One region of the Enterovibrio sp. QJM3NY_24 genome, then DNA from elsewhere that is predicted to be linked to it. Evidence: predicted binding sites of a transcription regulator. Region 1 holds the regulator's gene; each other region holds the start of a gene.
What was found. Region 1 encodes PurR, which represses purine synthesis genes. Its sites were predicted from a motif close to TNANGNAAACGTTTNCNTNA; they were not measured.
Positions count from the first base shown of each region.

Region 1 (5,713 bases):
GCGTAACTTGGAAACCTACGTGTCTATTGACCATCAGTGGACTGCGAGCTGCCGTTTTGCTGATATCGTTCTGCCTGCAACGACAACTTACGAGCGTAACGACATCGAGTCATTCGGTAACCACTCGAACAAAGGCATTATTGCGATGAAACAAATCGTAGAGCCAATGTTTGAAGCGAAAGACGATTTCGATATCTTCCGCGAGCTGTGCACCCGTTTTGATCGCGAAGAAGCGTTCACCGGTGGCAAAACCAAAATGGAATGGATCGAAGAGATCTATAACGGTGCACGTCTGCAAGGCCGTGGTATTGGCGTTCGCATGCCAAACTTCGTTAAATTCTGGGAAGAAGAACAATTTATTGCCTTCCCTCAAGGTACCGAGTGGGTTCGTCACCAAGCATTCCGTAATGAACCTGATCTTGAGCCACTGGGCACAGCATCAGGTCTGATCGAGATCTACTGTAAGACAATCGCAGACATGGGTTACGACGACTGTCAGGGTCACCCTATGTGGTTCGAAAAAGTAGAGCGTAGCCATGGCGGTCCTAAGTCAAAGCGCTACCCGCTGCACATGCAAAGCTGTCACCCTAACTACCGTCTGCACTCGCAATTGTGTTCGTCAGACGCGTTCCGTGACACTTACGCAGTCGCGGGTCGTGAGCCTTGCTACATCAACGCTGCTGACGCAAAAGCACGTGGCATTGTTTCTGGTGATGTGGTTCGTGTATTCAACGAACGTGGTCAGGTCCTTGCGGGCGCAGTCGTGACTGACGACTATAAAGCTGGCGTATGTCGTATTGAAGAAGGTGCTTGGTATGCGCCACTTGAAGGCGGCAAGCCGGGTACACTTTGTACTTACGGCGATCCAAACGTACTGACTGTAGACATCGGCACCTCTAAGTTAGCGCAAGCAACCTCTGCGCATACAGCACTGGTTGAGATTGAGAAGTACACTGGTGAAGCACCTGCAGTAACAGGCTTCAACGGCCCAATCAACGTTGACGGCGTTAACCCACTGTTCCCGGCGATGGATATCGCATAAGAGACAGTATGAAGAAAAGGGCAGCTTAGCTGCCCTTTTTTGCTCTATGTTAGATAGACTTAAAGTGCTTTTTTTCAACTAACGGAATGACAATGCAAGAATTTATTGCCATTAACGAACAACGTGCAGAATTTTACTGGTGGATGTCTTCCCTTTTCGCCAGTGAATTAACGCAAGATGATTTGAATAATTACCACGGCAGCAACATGGATAACTATTTTTCCGCGTTAGCCATGACCGAGGAATTGAAAGCACCGATCGTTGAATTTCGCAACGCGCTTGCCGCGCTAAAGCTCCGCGAAGATGCACAACTCGAGCTAGCCGCTGATTTCTGTGGTTTATTCCTCAGTACACCAAAAACAGGCGCATTGCCTTATGCGTCTATTTATATTGGTGAAACCGGTCTGTTGAACGATAAGCCCGCGCAAGAGATGGGTCAATGGATGGAAAAGTACGGCATTGCTCAACGTAAAGATTTCAATGAACCGTTTGACCATCTTGCGGTTGTGCTTGATTTCATAGGGAACTTGGTCATTCTTGCCAACAAGGAAACCGAAGAAGACCAACAAGAATCCATGATGCAAGAACAGCAAATATTTTTGGAAACCATGGTCATGCCGTGGCTAGGTAGTTTCCAAAAATCGCTAAACCAGTTTGATCAATTCGGTTTTTATAAAGCCGCTGGTGCATTGCTCACTGCATTTATCACACTGGATCTTTTGTTCCTTAAAGGCGAATAAAAAGGTGCCTATCTATACCCAAACAAATTCTCGCTAAACAAGCATTTTGAAGTGTTTGGTTATGATAAATGAAGCCGGGCAAGCCCGGTTTTTTCTTTTTTTGAGCTTGGAAAACAGAAAAAACCCGCTATTTCGCAAGCTTGATACGCATCAAGCTTACGCGAGTCGCTTCAATTGAATAATTGCGGGCGCGGTCATGAGCCAGTAAACTGTGAACGCAAGCGATTGGCATTGAGAAATTTCTGTAACATTACAAACGCCTCGTCATAGTGCCGCCGCAGCGTTCCCCCCTTCTCCCACACTTGATGGAAAGCAAGTTGCTGGCAGTGTCGATGAAACCTCGACGACAAGGGGATGAGAGTCCGTCTCTCCGCCTATAGAAAGAACGAATCCATTACGCCGCTTAGCATAGCGGCGTAAACATGTTGAGCAGCCACTATTTCTCAAGCTGCTAATGAAAACGATAAGAAGATTACCCAATGGCAACAATTAAAGATGTCGCACGCATGGCTGGTGTATCTACGACAACCGTTTCACACGTGATCAATAAAACACGCTTTGTCGCAGAAAACACAACCAAGAAAGTATGGGCCGCAGTCGACGACTTAAACTATGCACCGAGTGCAGTTGCGCGCAGCTTGAAATGTAACTCAACGCGCACGATTGGCATGCTGGTCACCAAATCTACCAATCCGTTCTTTGCGGAAGTTGTACATGGGGTAGAAGAATACTGCTACAAAGAAGGCTACACGCTTATCTTGTGTAACACCGAAGGTAACTTAGCGAAGCAACGCGACTACCTGCGCATGTTGGCAGAAAAACGCGTAGATGGCCTGTTGGTGATGTGTTCTGACTTGAATGAAGAACTTCTTATTCTATTAGAGAAAAAGAAAGATCTGCCGATGGTTGTGATGGATTGGGGCACGCAACATGTCAACACCGACTGCATTCAAGACAATGCCGAACTCGGTGGCTATATCGCGACCAAGTACTTTGTAGACAACGGCCATACCAAAATCGGCTGTATTTCAGGTCAGTTAGATAAACTCACCTGTCAGACGCGCTTGGCAGGCTTTAGAACTGCGTTGGCAGAAGCTGGCATTGAAGAAAATCCGAACTGGATTGTAGAAGCCGATTTTGAGTGTGACTCCGCAGTTGAAGCGGCAAAAGCATTATTGGCCCAAGAAGACCGCCCAACGGCTGTTTTTTGCTTTAATGACATCATGGCACTGGCTGCAATCAGTACCTTCCGTCAGGCCGGGTTAGACATTCCTAACGACATTTCTGTTATTGGCTACGATAACATTGATCTAGCCGCATTTTTCTCACCACCGTTGACGACAATTCATCAGCCGAAAAATCGACTGGGTAAAACTGCAATCAAACTGTTATTGGAACGTCTCGCCAATAAAGAGAACGAACAGCAGATTTTTGTTATGCAACCAGAGCTCATCATTCGCAGTTCGGTGAAAAATATCAACGCCGAGTAAAATACGCGCTCTCGCGGTACTTCTCTAAAAGCCCGACCACTTTTTGCGGTTGGGCTTTTTTTATTAACTGGCAAGTTTTCCGACTGACTCAACCTCATTATTGCGACTCACCTCTTAAAGGGTAAATTGCCTAGTTTTCTAGTGCTACCCTTAAACCCAGCTATAAAGTAGTCATCTTGGTCAAAAATACTTCAATTACAAAGACAACCGGATATTATCAATCACATCAATAAGATTCTATCTGAACCAAGATCACACTTTATGAGACCAGCAATAACGACAAAATGATGCGATTCAGTTAAGCTAAAACCCGTCAAGAAAAAGGCAAACCATCGCGAAAGCGTGGGACGCAAAGCTTCCGGCCTCACAACACTGATTTTATGTGTTGGTGGTAGCGGAGCTACCGATGACGTTAGCATTCACATACCGGATATTTCTGGTTCGTTGACAATTCTCTGAATTAGCTTTGCTACGTTGCTCCTTGACCATTCATCCAGGAACGTATTGATTGAGAATTAGTCACATGGATAAACCAACGCTAAAAAACACACTGAAGTTCTTCGAATGCCTTGGCAAAATCAAATCCCGCTCTATGTTTGGTGGGTTTGGTGTATTTTGCGATGAGACGATGTTCGCACTGGTTGTTAATGATCAGCTTCACCTTCGTGCTGGTCAAACGAATGAAGCTGAATTCAAACATCTGGCGATGAGCCCTTACGTCTACAAAAAACGCGGCTTCCCTGTTGTGACTAAATACTATGCTGTGCCTGAAAATTGGTGGGTAAAATCTGACGAGTTAATGGCCTATGCCACGACAGCACTCACCATTGCCAGAGACGATCAGCAAGAAAAAAAGACGGCGGCGCCAACGCGTATCAAAGATCTGCCAAACTTGCGACTCGCCACAGAGCGAATGCTAAAAAAAGCAGGTATCGATTCTGTCGAACAGTTGCAAACACAGGGCGCCGTGAGAGCTTATCGAGCTTTGCAGAAATCACACCAAGACACGCTTAGCCTTGAGCTACTTTGGGCACTGGAAGGCGCGATAGAAGGTAAACACTGGTCAGTGATTACGCCTCAACGCCGTGACGAACTTTTGCAAACCTTGCACCAGTAACGCCTCAAAACCCAGCTTTCATCCAGTCAGTACAACACTCCTTTTTGAGATTGTTCTGACTGGTCTAGATATCCATTTTCTCAGTTTTAATTGTCACCAGTACCCTATCAACGCCAACCTAATCGCACTCCATACTGTATTCACACTCAAAACATGACACTTCCTACTGCATTTTTACGACAATAAGGCTCACTAAACCGAAAATAACATCATGTTCCATTGCTTATTGGCTGCGGGACAAGCTATGTTTTCAGTCAAAAATACTCTCATTTCTTCAGATCTGTATTAAACCGCCAAAAAACCTCAAGAACACCATTAATGTGACACATGTCACATTGATGACAACAAATGCACTCAGTTGATTATCAATTGTTCGAAATTTGAACTAAGCCAAAAAGACAAGATAGATGAATGGCAACAATGAGATGCATTACAGCAAGCCGTTTCCCGATCAAATAGACAGAATATTTCGAGACCATTTTCGCAAATGGCCTAGACGATTCAAGTGGGCAGTGTTTTTTTGCTTCTTATTGCCGATCTCGTTTTATGCAGCCCTTGAACAGGGTATGTTTGCCCCTTCATTTTTAACGATTTTGGTCATTGTCTTCTTTGGCATTAACGCGACCGTTGTTATATGGGGTTTAAAAATGAACAGTTTCGCGCAGCGATATTGGCACAGGAACTACCATATCGGCGGTGCAACTACCCTAGCCATTGTTCCTTTGTCTTTGCTTATTGTTCAGTATTCTAAGTACTGCCTCTAGTTTATGGCTTCTCTGCGTCTTTCAGGCTGTCGTGACGACCATTCTTTAAACCAACGATAAGTCACCGCTATAACTCGAAAATTCAACCAACATGCATTCGTTGTCGTCATGCCCATTCCTAACGTTAAATCATTAATATTCATCAAATTACCGTACACTCCCTTCTAGACGAGCAGCCTAAAAATGCCCCGAGCATCGAAAAATTTGAGGAAGCATGTAATTAATTTCTCTGCCCTCAGGTCTTTATCACCAAGCAAAAATACGGAACGGTCGGAAACTTATGCGTCACGTGTTGTCGATTGTCGCAAGAACATTGTCGGGTCACAGAGTCGGTAAATAATTGTATTAATTCATTGAGATAATACGTTTTTTCTCAATCCAGTTTTAAACTTTTGCCATAGTTAACACAGTGACTAATTTCACAGGGTACGAACATTCCTGACGGTGTTGAACAACGTTATTACGAAAGGATTTCAAATGAACAAACAGAAGTTGAGCATTATCTTTGTCATTGCAGCCATATTTGTAACTTGGTTTGCTTTTGATCTGGGTGCACTTTT
Region 1 covers NZ_CM173519.1:2,056,758-2,062,470, forward strand. The annotation lists gene torA (trimethylamine-N-oxide reductase TorA) at 1-1,042, shown strand, start outside; gene torD (molecular chaperone TorD) at 1,135-1,782, shown strand; gene purR (HTH-type transcriptional repressor PurR) at 2,262-3,272, shown strand; cyclic di-GMP riboswitch class I at 3,586-3,680, shown strand; gene AC3CIC_RS09025 (TfoX/Sxy family DNA transformation protein) at 3,796-4,389, shown strand; gene lpdA (dihydrolipoyl dehydrogenase) at 5,631-5,713, shown strand, end outside.

Region 2 (5,713 bases), 1.3 Mb from region 1:
TGTGACCTCGGAGCAAGTCACGTGGGTGTTAACCTCTTATTCGATGGCGGAAGCCATTTTCATTCCTCTGGCGAGCTATTTCAGCCTACGTTTTGGTTCTCGACGTTTGCTCTTGGTGTCTGTCGCGGGTTTCATGGTGATGTCTGCAGCGTGTGGACAGGCAGATTCGCTGACGGAAATGATTGTCTTCCGTATCTTGCAAGGGGCGTTCGGGGCATCAGTGATCCCGCTGTCGCAATCTATTATGGTGCAGATTTATCCGCAGGAAGAACGCGGTAAAGCAATGGCATTGTTTTCGGTCGGCATACTGCTTGGACCTATCTTGGGTCCAACCGTCGGCGGTCTTATTACGGAGCACATGGATTGGCGCTGGATTTTCTATGTCAATGTTCCCGTGGGCATGCTGTGTTTGACCTTGCTAGCGGTGTTTGTGCGCTTGGATGGGCGGGACAAAACCTCGGTGGATTGGCCACTGGTCTTTGGTATGGCGATCGGGATTGGTCTGCTCCAGTTAGTGCTTGAACGCGGTAATCAGGATGGTTGGTTTAGTTCTAATACGATTTTGTTCGCTTTCATCATCAGTATGATTGCTTGGGCATTTTTCCTTCAGCGATCCTTTCGCACCAAAGGCGACATTGCTCCGATGTGGCTATTGAAAGACAGAAACTTGCTGTTGTCCTGCATCGTCATGACAGGTTTTTCGATGGGGATGTTTGGCATTACCCAACTGCAGCCGATGATGCTAGAGCAACTGCTGAATTATCCGGTGGATACAACGGGGTTCGTGATGGCGCCCAGAGGCTTAGCCTCCGCCATCGTATTGCTGTCAATTTCCCGCATTATTGACCGACTCGATCCGCGAATGCTGATTGTGGTCGGCTTGGTACTCAATGGTATCGGCAGTTTTATGATGATGAGTTATTCGCTCGACATCGATGTGTACTGGGTCTTGCTGCCGAGCATTATTCAAGGGGCGGGGATGGGGCTGGTATTTGCACCACTTAGTCAGCTTGCGTATGCGACATTGTCGCCGAAGAATACCGTGGGCGGAGCGGTGATTTTCAACCTTTGCCGAACCTTAGGAAGCTCGTTTGGGATTTCCATCGTGAATACCTATTTCAGCCAAATTCAGCAAAAAGAGTGGCATGCATTAGGCGGTGGCGTGACGCCGGATAACCCTGTTGTGCAGCAACTTGCCGCGTCGCAAGGCACGACAGTGACGGACCCGAGTTTTATTGCGTCAGTGACACAATTGCTGCATCAGCAATCGACCTTGCTGGCGTTTGTTTACTCGTTTGGCTTTATCATGGTCTCTTATATTGTGTTGATCCCACTGTTAGCCTTGTTTAAAAAACCACCGGATAAGAAAGCCGCTAAGGCGGAAGCGTCTCCCTGATTCACGGTGTCTAGGTTTGCTGTACCAAGATAAATTGATGACCATTAAAAAAGCACGCCGAGGCGTGCTTTTTCTGTATTAAGCTATCGCTACATTGAGCAATAGCGGCAGTCATGGACGTTATAGAATGATGTCTTTCACTGCGTCGTCTTTGCGATCCATATAGTGGATAGACTTGATGCGACGGATAGTGCGGCACTTACCGCGGATAAGCAGGGTTTCTGTGGTGGCAATGTTCCCTTTGCGGGTAATGCCTTCCAACAGGTCGCCTTTGGTGATGCCGGTTGCAGAGAAGATAACATTGTCGCTGCTGGCCATGTCAGACATGCTCAGGCAAATGTTGGTTTCAATGCCCATTTCTTTGCAGCGAGCAATTTCAATTTCGCCCATGCGGCGGTTATCTTCATTGTCTTCTTTTACTTCATGACGCGGCAGCAGGCGACCATTCATGTCACCGCCCAATGCGCGGATCGCGGCAGCAGAAATTACCCCTTCAGGTGCGCCACCAATGCCATACATGAGATCAACTTCGCTGTCAGGCATACAGGTTAGGATCGAAGCGGCAACGTCGCCGTCAGGGATGGCGAAAACGCGCACACCCATTTCCTGCATTTCGCGGATGGTGTCGTCATGACGTGGTTTCGCGAGTGTGGTGACAACCAACTCATCCAGTGATTTACCCAGTGCATTAGCGACGTTAATCAGATTGTCGCGCAGCGGCAATTCAAGGTTGATAACCCCTTTGGCTTCTGGGCCAACACACAGTTTTTCCATGTACATGTCAGGCGCTTTCAAGAAGCTGCCTTTCTCAGCCGCGGCTAGCACTGCCAGTGCGTTTGACTGACCCATTGCGGTCATGCGCGTGCCTTCGATCGGGTCAACCGCGATGTCTACTGCATCGCCGCCCAAACCGACTTTTTCACCAATGAATAGCATGGGAGCATCGTCGATTTCACCTTCACCAATAACAATTTCACCTTCGATATCGGTTTTATTCAGAAGAATACGCATTACTTCGACTGCTGCACCGTCTGCTGCGTTCTTGTCACCGCGGCCAAGCCACTTGTAACCCGCCAGTGCCGCGCCCTCTGTGACGCGTGAAAAAGCCATTGCTAAATCGCGTTTCATCCGATCTCCAGTGTCATTATTTTGTGGAATCAAAAGCTACCAAAATCAGTGTCTGATAGCGAAAAAACTCGGCGCGGATTTTACCATAAGCAAATAGGAAACGTTTGCGTTTTTGAGACGAAAAAAAAGGGGATTACCCCTTTTTCAATAATGGTCAGTACATTAAGCAGGTTTGAAGGTCAGTCGACATGCCATCCCTTTGAACACTCAATAGCGCGTTGCCAACCCACGTGACGACGGTTACGTTTGCCATCATCAGCACTTGGGCTAAAGCATCGGTCGATTTCCGCTTTGTTCTTCAGCTCATCAATACTGCTCCAGAAACCGACGGCGAGTCCCGCCAAATAGGCCGAGCCTAACGCGGTCACCTCGGTCACCTTGGGGCGATGAACTTCGGTGTTGAGTACATCAGACTGGAATTGCATCAAAAAGTTATTGGCAACGGCACCACCATCGACTTTGAGAAAGTCGAGTTTGATGCCCGAGTCTGCTTGCATTGCAGTAATCACATCCAGCGATTGATAGGCGATACCTTCGAGCGTCGCGCGGATAATATGGTTGGCATTGACGCCGCGCGTGATGCCGACGATGGTGCCGCGCGCATAAGGGTCCCAATGGGGCGCGCCAAGGCCAGTGAAAGCGGGCACGACATACACGCCGTTGCTGGTATCCACCTTGGTAGCGAAGTACTCAGAGTCCTTGGCATCTTTGATCAGATGCATCTCATCGCGCAGCCATTGAATCGATGCACCGCCCATAAACACCGCGCCTTCGAGTGCGTATGCTACTTCGCCTTTAGGGCCGCACGCTAACGTGGTCAGCAAGCCGTTTTGGGATGACACTTTTTCTTTGCCTGTGTTCATCAACAAAAAGCAGCCTGTGCCATAGGTGTTTTTGGCTTGGCCGGCTTCGACGCACATTTGGCCAAACAGCGCAGCTTGCTGATCGCCTGCAATGCCTGCTATCGGGATCCGCGTACCGCCTTTACCCCCAATATTGGTTTCGCCGTATACCGTAGACGAGGATTTCACCTCTGGCATCATGCACGAAGGGATACCAAGCGCTTTGAGCATGGTGTCATCCCATTCAAGGGTATTGATGTTAAATAGCATGGTACGGCTAGCATTGGTGTAATCGGTAACGTGAACACGTCCTTGCGTCATCTTCCAGATGAGCCAAGTATCGATAGTGCCGAACAGCAGGTCGCCTTTTTCAGCAAGTTCATGTGCACCTTCAACATGATCGAGAATCCATTTTACTTTGGTGCCAGAGAAATACGGGTCAATCACCAAGCCAGTATTTTCTTTGACGTATTTTTCGTAGCCATCAGATTTCAATTGCTCGCAAATAGGCGCGGTGCGACGGCATTGCCAAACGATGGCGTTGTAAATGGGTTTGCCCGTATGACGATTCCAAACCACGGTCGTTTCACGTTGATTGGTGATGCCAATTGCTGCCACTTGATCTGAGCGAATGCCTGCTTTTCCCAATGCTTCTATCAAGGTCGAACTTTGGCTGGCATATATCTCGAGTGGGTCGTGCTCAACCCAGCCTGATTGAGGGTAAATCTGGGGGAATTCGCGCTGGGCGACCGTGACAATATTGGCATCGTGGTCAAGGATAACGGCTCGGGAGCTGGTGGTTCCCTGATCTAACGCGACAACGTATTTTTGCTCGGTGCTCATGGTGTGTCCTCTTTCGTTCCTTGTAAAAGCATAGTGCGACTTGGCCGACACTAAGTTTCATGCTGTGTCGTTTTTATTGTTGAATGGTGGTGCATAAGGGCAAACCTTCACATCACTGACACGTTGCCTACTTTAGTGACGAAACGACTTTCGTGAAGTGTTGACGTGGAAAAATGTGCGTTCGCTCATTATTTGTTCATTATCTGCTCGAAATCGAACATTGAGCGTCTCATTTTGCAGAGGATGTGAGTATTCGAATATATGGGGAGATAAATGAGGAGAAAAAGAAAAGGCTGACAACGAATGTGCCAGCCTAGCCGATATCGGCAAGTCTTGGATTGCTCCAAGAGAGATACGATCTTTATTAACCTACCATGTGGTCAGTGAATAAAAATTGAAATATGTCGCATTTTTAGTCATTTACTGATGGGGAAGTCAAAAGCGAAGGCTGAAGAAGGCCAAAGAAGGCAGTGAAAAGGGCACAATTGATGCTTTTTTGTTCGCTTGTGATCCAAAAGTGGATTAGACAGGTGCGACTGACGTCATGCCCCGTTAGAATAGGTTTTCTGGGACGTGCAAGGTAGAAAAGCCTTATAGGGCAAGCCTTGACGAAGATTGCGCATTTGCGCTTAGACGTTGGAAAACATAGGTGGCCTTGATGTCATTGGAAATTTTAGAGCAGCTTGAAGCCAAAGTTCAAATGGCAGTAGATACCATTTCTCTACTTCAGATGGAACTTGAAGAGCTAAAAGAACAAAACGAAACCCTTGGTCGTGAGTCAGATTCTGTGCGTGAAAACCGTGACGCACTGGAGCAGGAAAATGCCCGCCTTCGTGCCGATCAGGACGCATGGCAGACCCGCATTCGCAACCTGCTTGGTAAGATTGAAGAAGTAGAATAATAAAACAGAGCCGATGGGCTCTGTTTTTCTATGAGGCAGCTTTGCTGTAACGCTCTGTGGTAAACGCTATTGGAGAGATTGTTGCAAAGAGCTGTTGTGAAGATTTGTTGGCGCCGCAATGGTGACGCCAATGGATCTCACTATTCGATATCGATTGCTTCTTGAGACAGGATAACGCCCGTGTTGTCGGCGTACAGATGATCTTCAGGAATAAATGTTACACCACCAAAGTTAACAGGGACATCTGCTTCACCCACGCCCATTCCAGTTTCTGAGCTTTCTGCTCCAACGGGGAATGACGCTAAGGCTTGAATGCCGATATCAATTTCATCTAGCGAATCGACATCGCGAACACAACCATAGACCACTAAACCTTCCCAGCCATTTTCTGCTGCTGTTGTCGCAATCTCAGCGTCAATGAGTGCACGGCGCAGTGAACCACCCCCGTCGATTAGCATCACTTGACCGGTACCATTTTGTTCCGCCATTTCACGGATCAGGCTGTTGTTTTCAAAGCACTTGATGATTGTGATTTGACCACCGAATGAACTACGACCACCGTAAGAGCTCATCATAGGTTCCAGTACATCAACCTGCTCCAAG
Region 2 covers NZ_CM173519.1:3,402,089-3,407,801, reverse strand. The annotation lists gene AC3CIC_RS15295 (DHA2 family efflux MFS transporter permease subunit) at 1-1,396, shown strand, start outside; gene glpX (class II fructose-bisphosphatase) at 1,517-2,524, opposite strand; gene glpK (glycerol kinase GlpK) at 2,704-4,209, opposite strand; gene zapB (cell division protein ZapB) at 4,868-5,110, shown strand; gene rraA (ribonuclease E activity regulator RraA) at 5,251-5,713, opposite strand, start outside.
Region 2: glpX (class II fructose-bisphosphatase) is a predicted target of PurR. The motif match lies at 2,617-2,636, and genes of this name have one in related genera.

Region 3 (5,713 bases), 1.0 Mb from region 1:
ATGGTTTGCAGCGTCTTCACTAAGAGAGACGCGGCCATTGTCGGGCAGACGTTCAGGATGGAAAATTCTAGGGATACGCATGATGGTCGTTTCGTTGTTAATAATGAGCAGCAGTGTATCACGCTGCTGCCTCACGATTGTAGTGTTGCTCGCCTTCAGCTAGATCAGAGACCTGCTTTCTCGCACGATGCTTTCACGAAAGGATTGTGGTTACCTTGCGCTTTGGCTATTCGACGGTCACGCTCACATTCCCAATCCGTAACAGGGTAGGTTTTATCCCACGCATTCATGAGCTTTTTCTGTGCTGACGCCAAACGAAAGTCATACTGTTGATTCATGTACTGGTAGATACGTGCAATGGCGCCACGGCTTTGCGCGGGTGGATCGACCGCGCGCTGTTTGAAATCGACCTTCATTTCGCATTGTCCGTAAAATGCGCCTTTGTTTCCGTTCCATTGTGAAAAACGATAGTTAGAGCGGTCGCCGTTCACTTCGCCAATGGCAGGGACCAGATTGTGCAGATCCGCTTCCATTAAACGAAAGGCTATGTCTGTTCTGCCGCAATTCTTGCGTCCGCCGTCTTGCCAGCATTGGCGCTGGTGGCCAAATTGCCAAGCGGGAACGACATGTTCCCATTCAATGCGGCTAGCACGTTTTAATTGCTTACGCACTTGGTAACCACATTCATCTAATTGCGGCACGCCCTTCTTCCCTTTCCACTCAATGTCACAGCCACAGTAAAAAGAGGTGGGATAATCCTGATAGATTTTTTGCGCGATGCGTTTGGCTTTCGAAAAGGATTGTGGATGCTCAGGAGCAGACATCGCCAGTGGTGATATCAACAACGCAGAAAGCAGCAAGAGATACTTTTTCATCATGAAACAAAGTCTTTTTGGAATTAAGTACTTTGATTATTGCAGATGTATGCGAGTTAAATCTCACTAAAATAGTGTTAATTGAATAACTTGTTAATTGAGGGAAAAGTGGCAATTAACGCATTCGCGTTAGAATGCTGAAGGTTTCCACATCAGGGGCTGTTTACAACGGCGGCACATGTACTGCACTTGCTGGCGCTGTACCTTGTTGTGACGACGCACAGATAAAGGGATGACGTCACATTGGCATTGATAAGGAAAGGTTTTGCCTTCCACGGATTTGATGTCAAAGCTATGCGTGGTTTTAGGTTGAACATCAAAGACCTGTGACATAACGGCTTGCCACTCTTTGCCGTGCGGGCGAACACGTCCGAATCGCGCAAAGACAATTAAATGACTGACTTCATGGGGAACCACTTCGTTAATAAATGCTTCTGGGTTTTCGGCCAATAATACGGGATTGAAGCGAAGCTGCCAGCGTTGAAGCAGCGCCATTCCCGCCGTTTTTCCCCGAATATCAAAACGGATCGCAGGCACCGCAAAATCTGCCTTTAAGGTCTGGCTTGCTTGATAAATGCATTCGCTTACGCGTCGGGTAATACGGTAGTGGAGTTCGTTCATCGCTTTGGCAAAGTTAAGTGGTGACAGCGGCTAGGGTAAAGAGAGGCATGAAAAAAGGGAAGCCGAAGCTTCCCTTTTCTTAATCTGTGGTGCTGCGTGGTCGCGATTATTTGATGTTCGCGAAATCGCGTAATGCTGCCACTTTGTCCGTTTTTTCCCATGGGAATTCTTCACGACCGAAGTGACCGTATGCTGCTGTCTTTTTGTAGATAGGTTGCAGCAGGTCAAGCATCTCTTGCAGGCCATATGGGCGCAAGTCGAAGTTTTGGCGAACCGCTTCGATGATGATCTCTTGAGACACTTTTTCTGTGCCGAACGTTTCAACCATGATAGATGTTGGGTCAGCGACACCGATAGCGTAAGACAGTTGGATCTCACAGCGATCAGCCATGCCAGCTGCAACGATATTTTTAGCAACATAACGTGCTGCGTATGCTGCTGAGCGGTCAACCTTCGATGGATCTTTACCAGAGAATGCACCACCGCCGTGACGCGCTGCGCCGCCGTAGGTATCGACGATGATCTTACGACCTGTCAAACCACAGTCACCCATTGGGCCACCGATAACAAAACGACCGGTTGGGTTGATGAAGTATTTGGTGTCTTTGTTCAACCATTCAATCGGTAAAACCGGTTTAATGATTTCTTCCATTACCGCTTCGCGCAAGTATTCAGTCGTGACTGAATCGCAATGCTGAGTCGAAAGAACAACCGCATCAATACCAACAATCTTACCTTGGTCATATTGGAAGGTAACTTGTGATTTAGCGTCTGGACGTAAGAAATCTAGTTTGCCGCTCTTGCGCACTTCCGCTTGCTTTTTGACCAGCAGGTGAGAATAGGTAATTGGCGCAGGCATAAGAATAGGGGTTTCGTTGGTTGCGTAACCAAACATGATGCCTTGGTCGCCAGCGCCTTGATCTTTAGGATCTGCTTTATCAACACCTTGGTTGATGTCTGGCGATTGCTTACCAATGGTATTCAATACAGCACAAGAGTCTGCATCAAAGCCCATGTCAGAATGTACATAACCAATCTCACGCACGGTTTCACGTGTGATTTCTTCGATATCAACCCATGCTGACGTTGTTACTTCACCGCCAACCATCACCATGCCAGTTTTGACGTAGGTTTCACACGCCACACGTGCTTTTGGATCCTGCGCCAAAATTGCATCAAGAACGGCATCAGAAATCTGATCTGCAATTTTGTCTGGGTGGCCTTCTGATACAGATTCAGAAGTGAACAGGTGCTTAGCCATAACGTTTTCCCTAATGAGTAAATACCAATTTCAGCAGTGTGTTAAACGTGTGCTGACTGCCGTTGGTATAAAATTGATATCGAATATACGTTTAAAGGTATAGATGCTTTTCCATCTGGACGTCTATTCTACGTCACGAGATTGATAAATCAACCCCACGGTTTGTCCGCCTAAAAGGGAAACGTTTGCGTTGGTCATCCTGTAATTACAAATAGATGCGGCACAAACACGCTAGATAGGCGCAGTTTCCTATAAAATCAGCCATGTAAAACGTTTGCAGAGGAACGGGAGTCTTGCGACAATACGACCCCGCCGACTTCTGCGATCTGGCCATCTACGAATAAAAGTATTGCGCCTGATTGCATATAAAACAAAACGTCTATTGATCTCAGGAGCAGACATGTCTTCCCGCAAGGTTTTAGCAAACGCGATTCGTGCACTAAGCATGGACGGTGTACAACAAGCCAACTCTGGTCACCCGGGCGCCCCAATGGGCATGGCTGATATCGCCGAAGTACTGTGGCGCGACCACATGAACCACAACCCGCAAAACCCTGAATGGGCTGATCGCGACCGTTTCATCTTATCCAACGGTCACGGCTCAATGCTGATTTACTCTCTGCTTCACCTGACGGGTTACGACCTCTCAATTGATGATCTGAAAAACTTCCGCCAACTGCATTCAAAAACCCCAGGTCACCCTGAATACGGTTATGCACCGGGCATTGAAACCACCACAGGCCCACTAGGCCAAGGCATCACCAACGCTGTTGGTATGGCGATGGCAGAGAAATCACTGGCAGCGCAATTTAACCGCGACGGCCATGCTATCGTTGACCACAACACCTTTGTGTTCTTGGGCGACGGTTGCTTGATGGAAGGTATCTCTCATGAAGCATGTTCACTGGCGGGTACGCTAGGTCTTGGCAAGCTGGTGGCGTTCTGGGATGACAACGGTATTTCTATCGATGGTCATGTTGAAGGCTGGTTCACTGACAATACGCCTCAGCGTTTTGAAGCGTACGGCTGGCATGTTATTCCAGCAGTAGACGGTCACGATGCCGATGCAATCAATGCGGCGATTGAAGCAGCAAAAGCAGAAACAGGTCGTCCAACCCTGATCTGTACGAAAACCGTGATTGGCTTTGGTTCACCAAATAAAGCTGGCACCCACGATTGTCACGGCGCACCACTAGGCGCTGACGAAATCGCAGCGACACGTAAACAGCTTGGTTGGGAGCACGGTCCGTTTGAAATCCCTGCTGACGTTTACGGCGCATGGGATGCCAAAGAAGCTGGCGCGGCGAAAGAGTCTGCGTGGAATGAAAAACTTGCAGCTTATGAAGCGGCATACCCAGAGCTTGCTGCTGAATTCAAACGCCGCGTAAACGGCGAACTGCCAGCAGAATGGGAAGCGAAAGCGAGCCAAATCATCGCTGATTTGCAAGCAAACCCAGCCAACATTGCATCACGTAAAGCGTCTCAAAACGCGCTAGAAGCGTTTGGTGCCATGCTACCAGAATTTATGGGCGGCTCTGCTGACCTTGCGCCTTCAAACCTCACCATGTGGTCGGGTTCGAAAGCCGTGACTGCTGAAGACGCATCCGGTAATTACATTCACTACGGTGTGCGTGAGTTCGGTATGACAGCGATCATCAACGGCATCGCGCTGCACGGTGGTTTTGTACCTTACGGCGCAACCTTCCTGATGTTCATGGAATACGCGCGTAACGCAATGCGTATGGCTGCGCTGATGAAAATTCAGAACATCCAAGTGTATACCCATGACTCGATTGGTCTGGGTGAAGATGGCCCAACACACCAGCCGGTTGAGCAAATCGCCTCACTGCGTCTAACGCCAAACATGAGCACATGGCGTCCATGTGACCAAGTGGAATCTGCGGTCGCTTGGAAACTGGCGATTGAGCGCAAAGATGGTCCAACGTCGCTGATCTTCTCGCGTCAAAACTTGGCACAACAAGATCGCAACACACAGCAAGTGGCTGACATCGCTAAAGGCGGTTACGTGCTGAAAGATTGTGTGGGCCAGCCAGATCTTATCTTGATTGCAACCGGTTCAGAAGTTGAGCTGGCGGTTGAAGCGGCTGCGCAAATTTCTGCTGAAGGTAAGCAAGTTCGCGTGGTATCTATGCCAGCGACAGACGTTTATGACAAGCAAGATGCGGCATACCGTGAATCAGTACTGCCTTCAGATGTGACCGCTCGTGTTGCAATTGAAGCGGGCATCGCTGACTTCTGGTACAAGTACGTTGGCTTTGACGGTCGTATCATCGGCATGCACTCTTTCGGTGAGTCTGCACCAGCAGGCGAGCTGTTCAAGATGTTCGGCTTTACCGTTGAAAACGTGGTAGAGACGGCGAAAGAGCTACTTGCATAACTGACGATGTCAGGTGTTCGAACGTCAATATTTAGCCCCGCTTTTGCGGGGCTTTTTCTTTTTGATATCTGAACGAATCAATCAGAAGTTTTGATGAGAGACCAGTCACATTCTACGTGCGTATTTTACGTGCTTGAGATAGACTGTCCGCCGTATTTCATTCACGACTCAGATGGTCAGGGACATGGCATTACGCGTTGCAATTAATGGATTTGGTCGAATTGGCCGTAGTGTGCTTCGCGCACTTTACGAGAGTGGCCGAAGAGACAAAATTGACATCATCGCTGTCAATGAACTCGCTGAGCCTGATGCGATGGCGCATCTTCTGCAATATGACACCAGTCATGGTCGATTTTTTAAAAAAGTCTCCAATAGCCAGGAGTTTCTTTTTGTCGGCGACGATAAAATTCGCATCCTTCACTTAAGTGACATTAATCTGGTTCCTTGGCGTGATCTAGACATCGACATCGTGCTCGATTGCACGGGTGTTTATGGCAATCGCGAACATGGTCAAGCCCACCTCGATGCTGGTGCGAAAAAAGTATTGTTCTCCCATCC
Region 3 covers NZ_CM173519.1:3,079,955-3,085,667, reverse strand. The annotation lists gene rsmE (16S rRNA (uracil(1498)-N(3))-methyltransferase) at 1-81, opposite strand, end outside; gene AC3CIC_RS13725 (endonuclease) at 165-875, opposite strand; gene AC3CIC_RS13720 (SprT family zinc-dependent metalloprotease) at 1,005-1,496, opposite strand; gene metK (methionine adenosyltransferase) at 1,603-2,757, opposite strand; gene tkt (transketolase) at 3,158-5,155, shown strand; gene epd (erythrose-4-phosphate dehydrogenase) at 5,340-5,713, shown strand, end outside.
Region 3: metK (methionine adenosyltransferase) is a predicted target of PurR. The motif match lies at 2,931-2,950, and genes of this name have one in related genera.